One region of the Gemmatimonas sp. genome, then DNA from elsewhere that is predicted to be linked to it. Evidence: riboswitches for the same ligand, from Rfam matches in the RefSeq annotation. Region 1 holds a riboswitch; the other holds the start of a gene.

Region 1 (5,675 bases):
ATGTCGGTGGCCGTGCCACCCGTCGACAAGTTGGCGGTGAGGCGAAGGTACACATCCTCACCCGCCGGCGGTACGGTGGTGGCGTCGTAGCCCAGCTTGGTGAGCAGACCCATCGCCTGCTCGTCGAGTTCGAGCTGCGTGAGGACCTTCTCGTGACCGATGCCGCGACGCGGATCACTGTTCACGATGGCGATGAGCTGCTCGATGCTGTGCACGCCATCACCCGTGACCTTGCCGGGCTCGCGCTTGCTGACGGCCACCAGTTCGCCGTCGATCACCAGCATGCGGTGATCGTGTCCCGTGATGTAGCTCTCCACAATCACGCTGCGCGAAATCTCCTGCGCGCGCAGGAAGCCGGCGACCACCTGTTCAGGCGTGGCCAGGGCAATGGACACGCCGCGTCCGTGATTACCGTTGTACGGCTTGGTGACGACGGGATAGCCGATGGTCTTGGCGGCACTGATCGCCTTCTCCGCCGACTGCACCAGCCGCTGCTTCGGCACCGGGAGACCGAGGTTGGCGAGAATACGATTCGTTTCTTCTTTGTCGCCCGCGAGGTCGACCGCGATGTGCGACGTCTTGCCGGTGATCGTGGCCTGAATGCGCTGCTGATAACATCCGTAACCCAGCTGAATGAGACTCTGCTCGTTCAGACGGATCCAAGGGATGTCGCGCGCCTCGGCCGCGTGCACAATACTCGCGGTGCTCGGTCCGAGGGCCCGGCGCTGCGCGTAACGAATGAAGGCGTCACGACGCGCGGCGAGGTCGAAGCTCGGATCGGTGCCACGCGGTCGGAGATCTTCGGGCAGCAGATGGTGCAACAGATCGAGTGCCACTTCGGCCGCTTCGTGTCCGACATCGGCCTGCTCGTACTCGAACACCACGTCGTACACACCGGGCTGCGCGGTCTCGCGCGTCTTGCCGAAGGTGACCTTCACGCCGGCAATGTTCTGCAGCTCGATCGCCACGTGTTCGAGTACATGCCCCATCCACGTGCCTTCGTCTTCCGTCATGCGACGCACGAATCCACCGGCCACGCCGTACGAGCAGCCGTGCTCGTGCAAGCCCGGCAGGGCCTCCAGCAGCGCTTGAACAAACTCGTCACCGAGCCGCTTGGTGGGCCACTCTTCGAGCGCTCCAAGATCGAGGACGAGCCGGATGACGGGGAAATGCGCGTAGTGGCTCGGCCCCACGTACGTGGAGCGTTCGAGAATCTTCATGATGTGCTATTCGGCCGTGACGAGGGAGTCGCCCAGCGCGGCATTGAGCGCGTCGTGCGGAGATGTAGCCGACGCGGTGGCAACGGCCATCCTCGTGCGGAGATTGAAGCTCGCACCCGCCGCCAGCACATGCAGCGTAGCGCCCAGCAGCGTCACGGCTTCGCCGGGTTCCGCTTCGGCGATCGACGAAAACGAGACGTGCGTCGGATCGATAATCGTGATCGAACCGGCACCCATGACATCGATGGTATCATCCGGCGCAATAAACGCGGCCGTATCTTCATCGACACCAAGTCCGAAGGCGAACGGATTGTACGCCAGCGCGGTGAGCAGGCGCCCCAATCGATCGCGCTGCCGGAAGTGCTGATCGATGATGACGCGATTCGTGAGCCCGAGGCCCGCACACATCGTGACCATGCCGGCGCGGGGCGAGCTCCCCTCGGCGCCGTACGCGATCATGTGCTCGCTGAGATACGCCGCGCCGGCGCTGGTCCCGGCAATGTGCATCCCCGCGGCGTGCCGCTCCCGCAGCAGATGACCCACCGGCGTGCCGCCAAGCGTGGTCGAAAGCTTAAGCTGATTGCCGCCGGTGATGAACACCCCGGTGGCGCTGCCCAGCCATTCGAGCCAGTCGCCGTCGTCACAGTCGCTGCGCCGCTCGAAGTTGAGCGCCTTGGCCTGTGTCACGCCGTGCCGTTGGAATACGCGCTCATAGAACGCGCCCATGTCCGGCTCTGACGACGCGGTGGGAATGATCGCAATGCGTGCTGCCGCGCCGCCGCTCAACGCCACGAAGCGGTCGAGGATGGACGGGGTGAGCAGCTTGCCGCCAATCGGGATGATCCAACCGCGCATAAGTCGGGGATGTGCGTGAGCCGTGCGTACCGTTGCGTACGTCACCGGAGGCGTCGAGCCTTACGAAAGCTAACGCTGGCCGAGGCTGCTGGGTAACGTTCCCGGATGCTGCTGCTACGCAATGCGACTGTATTCGCTCCCGAATCGCGGGGGCAGATGGACCTGCTCGTCGGCGGAGAGCAGATCCTGTGGATGGGCGCGTCAATCGGAGCGCTGCCTCCGGTGCTCGACGTGACCGAGATCGATCTCGGGGGGCGCGTGGTCATTCCCGGGTTGGTGGACGGCCATGCGCATCTCACCGGCGGCGGCGGCGAAGCCGGCCCGAACACGCGCGTGCCTGCCCCGCCCCTCTCGCAGTACACGCTCGCCGGTGTCACCACGACCATCGGCGTGCTTGGCACCGACGACGTCACGCGGAGTACCGCCGAGCTGGTGGTCACGGCACGCGGACTGGTGGCCGAGGGGCTGTCGGCGTGGTGTCATACGGGTGGATACCATGTGCCGCCAGTCACGCTTACCGGCAGCGTACGCGGCGACATTGTGCATATCGACCGGGTGATCGGTGTGGGCGAGCTCGCCCTCAGCGATCACCGCTCGAGCCAGCCCACGCTGGACGACCTGCTGAAGGTGGCGGCCGAGGCGCACGTGGGCGGCATCATGACCGGCAAGGCGGGCGTGGTGCATCTGCATATGGGAGACGGGGTGCGCGGCCTCGACCTGGTGCGCCAGGCACTCGACGCGAGCGAGATCCCGGCGCGGGTGTTCAACCCCACGCACGTGAATCGCAAGCGGGCACTGTTCGAGGAGGCGGTGGCGCTGGCCCGTCGCGGGTGCGTAGTGGATATTACGTCGTTCGACGTGTCGTCTGAGGAGGATGCCTGGAGCGCGGCGGATGCTCTCGAGCGTTTCTGGGCCAGCGGGGCGCCGGCCACCAACGTGACCGTGAGCAGCGACGGGGGCGGGTGTCTGCCGGTGTTCGACGCCGATGGGCGGGTGGTCGAGATGGGCGTCGGTCACGCCGGCAGTCTCTTGGAGACCGTGCGCGAGCTCGTGGCCCGCGGACACGGCCTCGATCGGATCCTGCCCGCCTTCACCAGTAACGTAGCGGCACTGCTCCGCCTATCGGCCAAGGGCTCACTCCGAATCGGGGCCGACGCAGACCTGGTGGTGCTCGACGCCGAGTACAGAGTCCGCGACGTCATGGCCCGTGGCGTCTGGCACATTCAGGACGGAATGACCGAGCGCCGTGGCACCTTCGAGACAGCGTGACGCCCGTGTCCTGACACGCCGGAGACGCGTCCTGAAAAATCGGTCGGTTTCGGGTTTGTGTAAGGAAACAAGTATTGACTTAATCGCCCTTTAGCTGGAAGTTGGGCGTCCGGCTGTCGTTCGTGACAGCAGGCAACTGTTTCACGACATAGGTGTGTGGTCGCCGATCCCGACGTTGGGGTTGGCGCTAAGAGGGAACCCGGTGCGATTCCGGGGCGGCCCCGCCGCTGTAAGGGAGGACGAAGGAGCAGCACGCCACTGCGCACTCAGGGTTGGGTGCACGGGAAGGCCGCTCCGGAGGACGAATCCCGAGCCAGAAGACCTACCAGACACTGGAGTCCGCGCGCACCCTCGAGGGAGGGCACGCCGGGGATCGCTGTGTGCCGTTCACTTGAATGGCGCCGGCTCCGCTGGGCTCCTTGCTGCACATCGCAAGGAGCCTTTTTCGTCGCCCGGCGTGTGAGCTGGGGGGTGGGAAGCGCAGGTCCTCGGGGGTGTGCATTCAATCGCTGGTTCACCCGAAGGAGGCACACTTGGCCGTTTCCGTCGCCCCCCGCAGTTCCGAGTTCCGAGCCAGCTACGACGCCGCCGGCATCAAAGCGGTCACGCAGGTCGTCAAGCGCGACGGCCGCTCGGCCCCGTGGGATCCGGAGTGCATCACCCGTGCGATCGCGCTGGCGTTCTACGCCTCGCGACACGACGATGCGCCGAACCCGCTTCACAACGACGCCGCGCATCGCTTCGGACTCGGCTTCACCGACTTCGCCGACGTCTGCGCCATCACGCAGCTCGTGGTGAACACGGTCGAGCGTCGCGCGCAGGATCATGTGCCCACGGTCGAAGAGATCCAGGACATCGTGGAAATGATGATCGCCGCACGTGGGCATTGGGACATTGCCAAGCGCTACGTGTTGTATCGCGCCGCCCGCGCCCAGCATCGCATCAACGTGCACGGCGAGAACGGCCTGCAAGACTACATCTTCCTGTCGCGCTACTCGCGCTACCGGGAAGATCTGGGTCGCCGGGAAACGCCGTCGGAAGCGTTTACGCGGGTGATGGACATGCATCGCGACCACTTCGCCGATCGCGTCGATCTGCCGGTGGCCGGCTTCGGTGGACGCACGCTGCGCTCGCTCATGGCGGAAACGGAGTCCGCGTTGCAGCGTCGCGCGATCCTGCCCTCCATGCGCTCGCTGCAGTTCGGCGGCCGCGCGATCGAAGCGAACAATGCGCGCATGTTCAACTGCGCGTTCACACACATGGATCGGCTCGACGCCTTCAAGGAATCCTTCTTCCTGCTCATGTCGGGCACAGGCGTCGGCTTCAGCGTGCAGAAGCATCATGTGTCGCAGCTCCCCGCCTTCCCGCTCCGCGCGGCGGAGAACGAGCTGCCGGTGGTGCACTACATGGTGCCCGATACGCTCGAAGGCTGGGCGGATGCGCTCGACGCGCTGATCCGCTCGTACCTCGACGGCACGAAGGTGGAGTTCAACTACAGCGCGATCCGTTCGCGTGGTCAGTCGCTGCGGACCTCGGGCGGTCGCGCCCCGGGTCACTTGCCGCTCAAGAAGGCGCTGTTGGCGGCTGAACGCATGCTCGATCAGGTGCCGGGCCGCGCGCTCCGCCCCATCGAAGTGTACGACATCATGATGCACGTGGCGGTTGCCGTGCTCTCCGGCGGGATCCGTCGCTCGGCCACCATCTGTCTGTTCTCGTCGGACGACGACGAGATGGCCGCGGCCAAGACGGGCAACTGGTTCGAGACCAACCCGCAGCGCGGCAAGTCGAATAACTCCGCCGTGCTCGTGCGCGAAACGGTGCAGCCGTCGGACTTCGCGAAGCTGTTCGAGTTCCAGAAGGAGTTCGGAGAGCCCGGCTTCTACTTCGTGGATGACGCCGAGTACGGCGCCAATCCGTGTGTGGAAATCGGTCTCGCACCTTATATGATTGTGGACGACGCGGCGCAGGCGAAGCTCGCGAAGTACGGCCGTCCCGATGTCGCGATCGGCTCGCGCGTGTCGGGCTGGCAGATGTGCAACCTCACGACCATCAACGCCGGCGCCTGCGACAGCGAAGAGTCGTTCCTGGCCTGCTGCCGTGCCGCGTCGTTGCTAGGCACGATGCAGGCGGCGTACACCGACATCCCGTACCTCGGTGCGGCCACGCGCGTGATCAACGAGCGCGAGTCGCTGCTGGGCGTGTCGATCTGCGGTATCCTCGATCGTCCGTCGCTGCTGCTCAATCCGTCGGTGCTGGAACGTGGCGCGAAGGAATGCCTCGACACCAACGCGGCGATCGCCGAACACCTCGGCATCGAGCCGGCGGCGCGTA
Region 2 (5,675 bases), on a different contig from region 1:
CAAGGTCGATCGCTCGGCCTGCTACGCGGCGCGGTGGGTGGCCAAGAACATCGTGGCGGCGAAGCTCGCCTCGCGCTGTGAAGTGCAGGTAGCCTATGCGATCGGTGTCGTCCAGCCGGTGTCGGTGTACGTCCAGACCTTCGGGACCGGCGTGGTGTCCGACCGGGCGATCGAGGCCGCGGTGAACGAGGTGTTCGACCTCACGCCGCGCGGCATCACGCGTGATTTGGACCTGCGCAAGCCGATCTATCAGGCCACCGCCGCGTACGGGCATTTCGGTCGCCGTCCGGAAACCGTGGGGCGCGGCCGCTCGGCCCGCACCACGTTCACATGGGAACGCACCGACCGCGTCGCCGCGCTCAAGCGCGCCATTCGGTGATCCGCGAGGGGGCACCGCTCCGCACCACACGTGCCGAGCGGTGTGCCCCGCGGACGGCGTGCCGTCCTCGCGTTCGCCTGCACGAGGAGTAACGATGATGGTTGAAGTCACGGTGGCCCGACTCGGGCTCGACAGCGCGACGAATTCCTACGTCGTCATTCTCCGCGAACGAGGCGGGAAGCGCGTCCTGCCCATCTGGATCGGGCAGCCGGAGGCGGAGTCGATCGTGATGCAGATGAATTCGGTGAAGCGCGAACGGCCGATCACGCACGACCTCTGCAAGTCGCTCATCATCGGGCTCGGTGGCACGCTGCGCCGCGTCTCCATCACTCGCGTACAAAAGAACACGTACTACGCCGAGATGCAGATCGACGGACCCATCGGCGTAGTCGAGGTCGACGCCCGTCCGTCCGACAGTATCGCGATTGCCCTGCGGCTCGACGCGCCGATCTTCGCGCCGTCCGCATTGCTCACTGCGCTCGACGACGATCAGGATGACGACGGCGATGACTTCTCCGTCCACGCCTCCGACAGCGAACTGACGGCCGAACAGCTCAAGGCCTATCTCGAGAACCTCCGGCCGGAAGACTTCGGCAAGTTCTCGCCCTGACGTTTCCGCTCCCCCACCCGATTGTCCACCGCGTGTCCCGACTCCCGTCGTTCTTCCGACTTCTCGCGCTGACCCTCGTCGCCGCGACCGCCGCCGCGACCGCCACGACGTTGCACGCGCAACCGCGCTCCGTCGATGGACGCGTTCGACGTCCCGTCAGGGTCAACGCGGACTCCACCGGCATGGGACCGGCCGTCGGTGCGTGGGTCACGCTGCATCGCGTCGGCAAGGACACCGCTGGACCGATCGACTCCATCCGCACTGACGCGCAAGGACACTATCGCTTCCGGTGGACGCCCTTCGGCACGGCGGATGGTGTCTACTTCGCGTCGACGACATGGGGAGGCATCGCCTATTTCACGCCGCCACTCAAGACCGTCGACGCGCGCGGTGACGACGCCGAGATTACGGTGTTCGACACGACGTCAGTGCGCTTCCAGCTCACCGTGAAGGGTCGACATCTGATCGTCGGCAAGTCCGACACGACGCAGTTCCGCACCGTGATCGAAGTGTTCGAACTGTCGAACGACAGTCTGCGCACCCTGGTCGCAACGGACACGACGTCGCCGATGCCCACGTGGAGCATCTCCATTCCGGCCTCGGCACTCGATGTGCGCGCGAACGAAGGCGAGATCTCACCCGTCGCCTTTGTCGCGGGTCCCGGTCGCGTCTCGGTGTACGCGCCGATCGCGCCCGGCATCAAGCAGGTCGCCTTTTCGTACAAGGTGCCGAACAGCAGTTTCCCGCTGTCGATGCGGGCCGAAGGCGGTGCCGTCGTGTTCGAAGTCCTGCTTGAAGAGCCGCAGGGATTCGTCACTGGGAAAGGCTTCGCCAACGTCGATCCAGTCACGCTCGAAGGTCGCAACTTCCGGCGCTTCCTGTCACAGGATGTGCAGTCGAATGCAGAGCTGATCATCGAACTCCCATCGTCCGGCGCGCCGGGACGCAATCTGTACATCGCCGGATTGCTTGTGGCGATCGGGATGCTGATGATGGTCGTGCTCATGCGCTCGATGCAGCGTCGCGCCGCGAATCGGGTGGCCGTCGAGCCCACGTTACGCCCGCGCGAATCCGATGCGCCGCTGCACGAACGCCTCGCGCAGGAGATCGCCGCGCTCGATGAAACGTACGCTCGCATCGCCGAGCCGTCGGATACCGTGAAGAAGGCCTACGAGACCCGGCGCAGCGAGCTGAAGGGCGCCCTCGGCGCGGCGCTTGCCGACATGGGAGCACGGAGGTAGGTTGCTGGTGCCGCGCATTCGGCGCGGCGGACAACTGATTTCAGAGCGCAGGACACGGAAACCGGTTTAATGCCGGTGCGGCCCCGCCACTGTAACGGGATCTGCAACGCACACGCGATGCAGCAGCGACACTCATAATGCCACTGACCTTCGGGTCGGGAAGGCGAGTGGAGCGACCCGGAGCCAGGAGACGACCCGCGCTCATTCTCGGACGAAGACCCTCGAGGGGGGGCTCGCGCCACGTGTCGTCGTATCTAGCCATTCGACGTGCACGCGTGCTCGGGCGTCTTCTCGTGGGAGAGGACGCCTTTTTTGTATCCTCACCCACGATTGGTACGCCGTGCGCTGCTGGTCCTGTTGCCATTCCTGGGCGCAGTGGCTTGCTCACGTGCGGATTCCGGTACGTCGGATACTCGCGACACCGTGTCGGTCGTTGCCGTAGCGGACACCGATGATTTCGGTGCGCCGCTGCCGCGAGACGCGCGTTTCGCCGCGCGCGTCGTGTCGCTCAATCCCGCCGCGACCGAAGCGATCTTCACGATCGGTGCCGACACGCTGCTCGTGGGTCGCTCGCGCTGGGACGAGTATCCGACAGAGGTCAGCCGCATCGCCGCGCTCGGCGACGGTATTCGCCCCAACATCGAAGCGGTTCTCGCGGCGCGACCCACCCTCGTCGTGCTGTACGCCACCGCCGAGAATCGTGCGGCCGCGGAGGCGTTGAGTCGCGCTGGCGTGCGTACGATCGCACTGCGCGTCGATCACATCGCGCAGTTTCACCGCATGATCGCGACGCTTGGTCGCGCGCTCGGCGCCGATGCGCGGGCGCGAATCGTGAGTGACTCGGTGCAGTCCACACTCGATCGTGTGCGCACCCTCACCGCCTCCGGTTCGCGACCGCGCGTGGTCTGGCCGGCGTGGGAATCGCCGCTGCTCGTAATCGGTGGTGGCAGTTACATCGATGAGCTGCTGGTCATTGCGGGCGCCGAGAATGTATTCCATGACATGGATGCGCCGTCGCCACCAGTGTCGATCGAGGAAATCGCGAAGCGAGATCCCGATGTCATCATCACCGGTGTCGCGCGCGGGGCGAAGCTTGCCGCCAATCCCTCGTGGCAAGCCATCCGTGCGGTGCGCGAGCGGCGCTTCATCGTGCAGGATCCGGCCGTCACCGGTCGGCCTTCCGTGGTGCTGGGCATGGCCGCCGTGCAACTCGCCCGGGCGTTGCATCCAGAGCTGCGCGACTCGCTACGGTGAACGACGACGTCCGCCGCCGCGCCGCACAGTTGCCGACTTCACCGTGGATAGCCTGGGGCATTGGCGCGCTCCTGCTGATCCTCGTGCTGGTGCTCGGGCTCTCCATCGGTGCCGTGCCGATTGCGACTCGCGATATCGTCGATGCGCTCCGCGGGATGGGTGAACCGTCCACGATCGCGATCGTGCGTGACCTACGGGCGCCGCGTGTGTTGCTCGCCGCGCTCGTCGGCGCCGGACTCGCCAGCAGTGGTGGTGCGCTGCAAGGCACGCTGCGCAATCCGCTGGCGGAACCATATCTCCTCGGCGTGTCCGGAGGTGCGGCCGTCGGTGCGGTCACCGCGATGGCCTTCGGCGTCGTGCAACCCGTGCTCGTCACCGCCTGTGCCTTCGCGGGCGCGGCGATCGCGACGATGGTGGTCACCGCCATCGCGCGCGTCGTTGGCGGAAGCGCCGATACCAAGCTGCTGCTCATGGCCGGCGTCGTGGTCGGTGCCTTCGCGAATGCGGCGATTCTCGTGGCGCTGGCTGATGCACCGCCGGAGCGACTGCGCGGTGCGCTCTTTTGGATGATGGGATCAGCGGCCGATGCCACGTGGCCTGCCGTCGCGCGCTGCGCCGGGGCACTGCTGCTGCTTGGGGGTATCCTCGTCTGGCGCGCGCGCGATCTCGACGTGTTGTCGTTGGGCGACGAGCCCGCCGCCGCTCTCGGCGTCGACGTTGATCGCGTGTCGCGGCAGCTGTTTCTCGTGGCCTCATGGCTTGCCGCAGCGACCGTCGCGGCTGCCGGCTTGATCGGATTCGTCGGGTTGGTGGTGCCGAACCTCGCCCGCGCGCTGGGTGCGCGGCAGCATCGGTCGATGCTACTCATATCTGCGCTGTATGGTGCTGTGCTGTTGGTCGCTGCCGATCTGTTGGCGCGCACGGTGCGCGCGCCTGCCGACCTGCCACTCGGCGCGGTCACGGCGCTCATCGGCGTGCCGTTCTTCCTGCTGCGCTTGCGCCGGATGGCAGCGTGAACGATTCGATCAACCGGAAAGAGCAGGGGGCGCCCCTCGTGTTCGACCACGTCAGCGTTCGCTACGCCGGTGGTACACAGCGCGCCCTCGACAACGTGTCGGTGACGGCCGAGCCGGGAAAGATGACGGCCGTCGTTGGTCCGAACGGTAGCGGTAAGAGCACGCTCGTGCGTACGCTCCTACGGCGCGTCCCCATGGAGTCCGGCCGCGTCACGGTGGGCAGCGCCGATGTGGCATCACTCGACGCGCGCGAGCGCGCGCGGCGTATCGCCATCGTGCCGCAACGCGAGGAGCCAGTCCTTCCGCTGCGGGTCGAGGAGTTCGTGGGTCTTGGCCGGCACGCCCGTCGCAGCGCATTCGGCGGCCTGAGTGCCGATGATCACGCGGCCGTGGAAAGTGCCGTGACCCGCGCCGGCATCCGAGACGCGTTGAAGCGGCGTACCGACACACTCTCCGGCGGCGAGTGGCAACGCGTGCGCATCGCCCGCGCGCTGGCGCAGTCCGCGCCGGTACTCGTGCTCGATGAGCCCACCACGTTCCTCGACATCGCACACGAGATGGCGGTGTTCGAACTACTCGATGAGCTTGCGCAGCAGGGGCAGACCGTCTTGCTCGTGAGTCACCAGCTCAACCTCGTGGCCCGGTTTGCGTCGCACATCGTGCTGCTGCATCGTGGCACCGTGGCTGCGGCGGGCGATGCCGCCGCCGTTATGCGCGGCGAAATTCTCGAGCGGGTGTACGAGTGGCCCCTGGTCGTCACGCGCGATCCCGCCGTCGGCGCACCGGCGCTGCTGCCGCTGCGCGGCCGCGGTCGTCACCGCGAGCGACCGTCGTTATGAGTGTCGTGGCGCTCTTCCTCGTGAGCACCATCGCGCACTCGGTTCAGTCGACGCGCGACTCCGCGACGATTTGCGTGGCCGATGCGCGTACGCGCGCGCCGCTGGTTGGTGCCGAGATCACGTGGTTCGTGCCGCCGTCGACGAGACGTACCTCGCGTCGTCTGGCCAACGCCTGCGCGCATCTTCCCGCCACGCGTTCGGGGGCGAATACCGACAGCATGCGAGTGGTACGCACCGGATATCTGCCGCGCCGCGTTACGGTGCCGCCCTCGACGTGGCCGGCCGGAGACACGATCTGGGTCGCGCTGCTCGCTGTCGACGCCACGCGTACGGAAC

What was found. A riboswitch is a leader RNA that binds a small molecule or an ion and turns the genes downstream of it on or off. The one in region 1 is predicted to bind cobalamin.
Region 2: another riboswitch for cobalamin. It lies ahead of RMP10_RS04240 (helical backbone metal receptor); the one in region 1 lies ahead of RMP10_RS06325 (ATP cone domain-containing protein).

What each region holds. Positions count from the first base shown of each region.
Region 1 is NZ_JANPLK010000019.1:106,517-112,191, forward strand. Features, by position in the region: gene cphA (cyanophycin synthetase) at 1-1,220, opposite strand, end outside; gene RMP10_RS06315 (cyanophycinase) at 1,227-2,075, opposite strand; gene iadA (beta-aspartyl-peptidase) at 2,181-3,344, shown strand; cobalamin riboswitch at 3,485-3,689, shown strand; gene RMP10_RS06325 (ATP cone domain-containing protein) at 3,878-5,675, shown strand, end outside.
Region 2 is NZ_JANPLK010000014.1:15,037-20,711, reverse strand. Features, by position in the region: gene metK (methionine adenosyltransferase) at 1-379, shown strand, start outside; gene RMP10_RS04250 (bifunctional nuclease family protein) at 474-989, shown strand; gene RMP10_RS04245 (hypothetical protein) at 1,022-2,230, shown strand; cobalamin riboswitch at 2,219-2,444, shown strand; gene RMP10_RS04240 (helical backbone metal receptor) at 2,654-3,484, shown strand; gene RMP10_RS04235 (iron ABC transporter permease) at 3,481-4,500, shown strand; gene RMP10_RS04230 (ABC transporter ATP-binding protein) at 4,497-5,339, shown strand; gene RMP10_RS04225 (TonB-dependent receptor) at 5,336-5,675, shown strand, end outside.